2 regions of the Leucobacter sp. CX87 genome follow, and region 2 is predicted to be linked to the other one. Evidence: predicted binding sites of a transcription regulator. Region 2 holds the regulator's gene; the other holds the start of a gene.
What was found. The regulator LexA, encoded in region 2, represses DNA repair genes until DNA is damaged. The targets are predictions, from matches to a motif close to TCGAACANNTGTTCGA.
Positions count from the first base shown of each region.

Region 1 (2,391 bases), on a different contig from region 2:
GTGACCGCCTCCTGGATCGACGAGACGATCAGGCGAATGCCGATCTCACTGATCGCGCCCTCGGCGTCGAGGTAGCGCATGAGCCGCAGCGTCGACCGCTGCGAGTGGTACGGCACGGGGCTCGCACCGGCGTGCGCATCGACGATCAGCAGATGGACAGTGTTCGACCCGACGTCGATGACTCCGAGGCGCATGGCGCTAGTATCCGCCGGTCTCGGCGGCGGTATCAGCGGCACCAGCCCCGCCAGGTTGGTTTGCCCCGGCTGCACCGGCAGGATCCTGCCCACCGCCATCGCCCGCACCGTTCTCGTCAGCCTCGAGCTCGGCAGCGATCGCGGCCGTGCCCGAGAGTCCGAACCGGGTCGCGCCGGCGGCGTAGAGCTCGCGCACTGCGGCGGCCGTGCGCACGCCGCCCGAGGCCTTGACGCCAAGGCGCCCGCCGACGGTGTCGGACATGATGCGGACGGCCGCAACGCTCGCGCCGCCCGCGGGGTGGAAGCCGGTGGAGGTCTTGACGAAGTCCGCTCCCCCGCCCTCGGCGGCGCGGCTCGCCAGGACGATCTCGATGTCCGAGAGCGCCGCGGTCTCGAGAATGACCTTGAGCACGTGCCCCTCGGTCGCGTTGCGCACCGCGCGCACCTCGTCCTGGACCGCGGCGAAGTTGCCGGCGCGCACGAGCCCGAGGTTCACGACCATGTCGATCTCGTCGGCGCCATCCTTCACTGCTCGCGCGGCTTCGAAGGCCTTGACCTCGGCGTGGTGGGCTCCCGAGGGGAAGCCGACGACCGTGACGATCTCGAGCCCGCGCTTGTCGACGGGCAAGAGGGAGGGGCTGATGCAGACGCGCTTGACGCCGAGCTCGCGTGCGGCGTCGAGGAAGGCATCGAGCTGCGCCGGCGTTGTGTCGCTGGCGAGCAGCGTGTGGTCGGCGATGGCCAACAGTTCGTCACGGGTGAGGGCTTCTGCGCCCTGGGTGTGGTCGGTCATCGCTCGATCGCCTCTCGCTTGGTGTTCGCCCAGCTGGTGTCACCTGTGCTGCCGGGGCAGCGCCCGGCGTCGCCCGGCATTTCGCCGAGCAGATGTGCCCAGAATAGAGCAGGTACAGCTGCGGGATCAGGATATCGAGGAAGTTGAGCGGCCTGCCGACTGAGTGGGTTGGTGGCGGCCGTTGAATGCCTTCGCTTTGTCGAAGATATATTCCCTCTTTGTTGCGACTCTCCATCGAAGTTTTCTTCTATTCATGAGAGAATAAGGTATGGCACTCACCGCTTCCGGTGTCGACGACGACACCCCCGAAATCGCCTCGCAGGCGCTGCTCATTCGAGCCGCCGCGGCGCTTTCTGAGGCGGTCGGCGACAGACTGGGGCTCAAGACGGACCGCGAGATCGTTGCGCTCACCCAGCAAGTGGAGGCCTTGGGGCGGCAGGTGGACGCGCTGCGCGTCGAGCTCGCGGGCGAAGTAGACCATCGAGCGCGAAACGACTTCGGCTCGGGCTCCCTCGCGTTCCGGCACGGCTGCCACAACGCGACCGAGCTCCTGCGGCGCCTCGCCCTGGTGTCGGCGGGCACCGCCACGAAGCGGTTCGCGCTCGCCCGTGTGACGCGCGCTCAGCTGGGGCTCTCGGGCAGCACCGTCCCACCGAGGTTTCCCGCGGTCGCGGCAGCGCTTGCCTCGCACACGATTTGCATCGAGAGCGCCGAGATCATCACGCGCGGGCTCGGCGCGCTCCCCGGCCACGTTAATGCCGAGGATGTCTCGCATGCCGAGCAGTGCCTGGTCGCGGCGGCTTGCGGCACGACGCCGCCGGGCGGCCAGGCCGCCGTGTCGGCGGCGCACGCGGACGACATCCGGACGATGTGCCGGCCGTGGGTCGCGGTTCTCGACCAGGACGGCCCCGAACCCCGCTTCGACCAGCAGCAGATGCATCGCTTCATCAGCTTCGGCCACGAGAAGAACGGTCTCGTGCCGATTCGGGGCGCGGTGGCGCCGGAGGTCGCAGCGCTCGTGGGCCGCATGTTCGACGCGATCAATTCGCCGCGCACTCGCGAGGCCGGTGGCCCTACCGCCACTGCCACTGCAACCGCCACCGCCAACGAGGACACCGCTCTCTCCACTCCGCCATCAATTGCCGGCACTCCCGCCCTTGCCGGCGGGAGTTCGGTTCGCTTCGTCCCGGTCGACCCCTCCGACGATTCAGGCGGCGACGCCGAAGACTTCGTACCCGCCGACCGCCGCACACCCGGCCAGCGGCGCCACGACGCGTTCGCCGCGATCGCGCAGGCGGCGAGTCAGCAAGGCAGCATCCCGACGCTGGGCGGGGCCGCAGTCACCGTGCTCATCCAGGTCGAAGAGGAACAGCTCACGGCGAAGCACGGGTTCGGCTGGCTGCA
Region 1 covers NZ_JAFIRI010000006.1:187,144-189,534, forward strand. Annotated here, with positions in the region: gene KOE53_RS10090 (Ppx/GppA phosphatase family protein) at 1-194, opposite strand, end outside; gene deoC (deoxyribose-phosphate aldolase) at 199-987, opposite strand; gene KOE53_RS10100 (HNH endonuclease signature motif containing protein) at 1,256-2,391, shown strand, end outside.
Region 1: KOE53_RS10100 (HNH endonuclease signature motif containing protein) is a predicted target of LexA. The motif match lies at 1,187-1,202, and genes of this name have one in related genera.

Region 2 (2,391 bases):
CCCCGCACGTGCGCTTGGGCGTCACAAACCCGCTCACACCGAGGCTCGAGACGGCTGAGGAGGTGCGCGACCAACTGGTGCGGGCGGCCCGGTTCGTCCCGCCCGAGCGGCTCGGCTCAACGGACGACTGCGGCTTCTCGCCGTACGTCATCGACGACAAGCCGCGTCATGGCTCGGCGGATTTTGCGCGTGAGGTGGCGTTCGCGAAGATCGCGACCCGCGTTCGGGGCACCGAGCTGGCACGCGCCGAGCTCGCGGGGGTTGCCTCGTGAACGCCCTGCTGCTCACCGGATCCCGCCCAACCCTCGCCCGATTCTCGTTCGAGGTGTTTCCCGCCCGCACGCCGTCGGCGGCGCTCGCGCTCGGCCACGCGGTGCAGCACCTCTCGGCGGCCGAGCCCGACTTCATCTCGGTGACGTACGGCGCGAACGGGACGAACCGAGACGCCACGCTGGAGCTGTTGCAGTACCTGCGCCGGCACACCGACGCGTTGCCGCTCGCGCACCTCACGACCGTGGGGGACGACCGGGACGAGCTACGGCGTCAGATCAACGCCTTCATGGACTCGGGCATTCACGACTTCTTGGCGCTGCGGGGCGACCCGCCGGCGGGCCAGAGCGAGGCGGACGTTGCCTCCGCAATCTCGGCGGCCGAGCTCACCGCCCTTGTCACGCAGGTGCGTTCCGAACGCCCGGCGTTTACGAGCGTGGGGCGCACCGCCGTGGCGGCGTACCCCAACGGGCACCCGTCGACGCGGTCGCGTTCGGCCGACCTCGACTGGCTCGTCGCGAAGCAGGAGGCGGGGGCGTCGCTCGCGATCACGCAGCTGTTCTTCCATGCGGAGGAATACCTGGGCTTCGTCGACGAGGCGCGCGCGGCCGGGCTGACGATCCCGGTGCTGCCGGGGCTGATGCCGGTGTCGACGTCGGCGCAGCTGCGTCGTGTGGCTCAGCTCGCCGGACGACCGGCGCCGGCAACGCTCGAGCGTGCGCTGGAAGAGGCGGGCGGGTACGCCCCCGAGCTCGGGGTCGAGTTCACGCTCGCGCTTTCCCGCGAGCTTTTGGCGGGCGGCGCTCCCTCGATCCACCTGTACACCTTCAACCGGCACGAGCAGGTGCTCGCGGTGCTGCGAGAGCTCGGGCTGCTGACCCCTGACCCGGTGCGGGCCTAGACCGAGCGGAAGACCGCTACGACCTTGCCGAGAATGTCGGCGTGGTCGCCCAGGATGGGTTCGAACGCGCTGTTGCGCGGGAGCAGCCAGGTGTGGCCGTCGCGCTGCCGGAAGACCTTGACGGTGGCTTCCTCGTCGAGCATCGCGGCGACGATGTCGCCGTTCTCGGCGGTGTTCTGCTGGCGGATCACCACGTAGTCGCCGTCGCAGATCGCCGCATCGATCATCGAGTCTCCGACGACGCGGAGCATGAAGAGCTGACCGCCGCCGACGATTTGGCGGGGGAGCGGCACGAGCTCCTCGACCTGCTGCTCGGCCGTGATCGGAATGCCGGCGGCGATTCTGCCGACGAGGGGAACCAGGCGAGCTTCACCGGTCTCGGGGCCGTTCTCGGCCTCGCGGGCGCTGCGGCTTTCGGCGAGTTCGACCAGCACCTCGAGCGCGCGCGGTCGGTTTGGGTCGCGGCGAATGTAGCCGCCGAGCTCAAGGTTGCCGAGCTGGTGGGTCACGCTCGACAGTGACGCGAGGCCGACCGCGTCGCCGATCTCGCGCATGCTCGGCGGATAGCCGCGGCTCTCGACCGAGCGCGAGATGAACTCGAGAATCGCCCGCTGCTTCTCGGAAAGCGGCTTACCGCGGCCATTCGACCGGGTGGAGGAGCTGGCCATAGTGCAGTCCTTTCGGGCGGAACCACCGCGCAAACGTCAATGTCGGTGGTCCGTGGTTCAGTGAGCTCGTGTTCGAAACACTAGCCCCAATGTTCGAGCAAAAACAAACATCTGTTCGAGTGTCGCAAGGAATATATCGTCACGATGTTCGAATTTGAGCTTGCGAAATCGTTTGTTCGAAGATACATTCGAAACAAATGTTCGCATCGAACTGGTGCGGAGCGTCTCGAACGTACTGATCGAGGAGGAACAATGTCTGTCATCTCACTGCCCGTGTCGGGCATGTCGGCGTCATCAGCCACCGCCCGCACCCGGCTGCGGATTACCCGCCGCGGGCGCATCGTGCTTGCGGCGTTCGTATCGCTGCTCGTCCTCGGCGTCGTCGTGTTCGGCGCGGTCTTCGGCGCAGCTCAGGCCCAGGCGTCGAGCGAGTCGAGCCAGCAGGAGTTCGGCTACCTTGTCGTTCAGCCGGGCGACTCGCTCTGGCAGATTTCGAGCGGGCTCGATCCGAAGGCCGATCCGCGCGACCTGATCTCTGAGATCGTGCGCCTG
Region 2 covers NZ_JAFIRI010000001.1:571,637-574,027, reverse strand. Annotated here, with positions in the region: gene KOE53_RS02755 (uroporphyrinogen decarboxylase/cobalamine-independent methonine synthase family protein) at 1-272, shown strand, start outside; gene KOE53_RS02750 (methylenetetrahydrofolate reductase) at 269-1,171, shown strand; gene lexA (transcriptional repressor LexA) at 1,168-1,839, opposite strand; gene KOE53_RS02740 (LysM peptidoglycan-binding domain-containing protein) at 2,092-2,391, shown strand, end outside.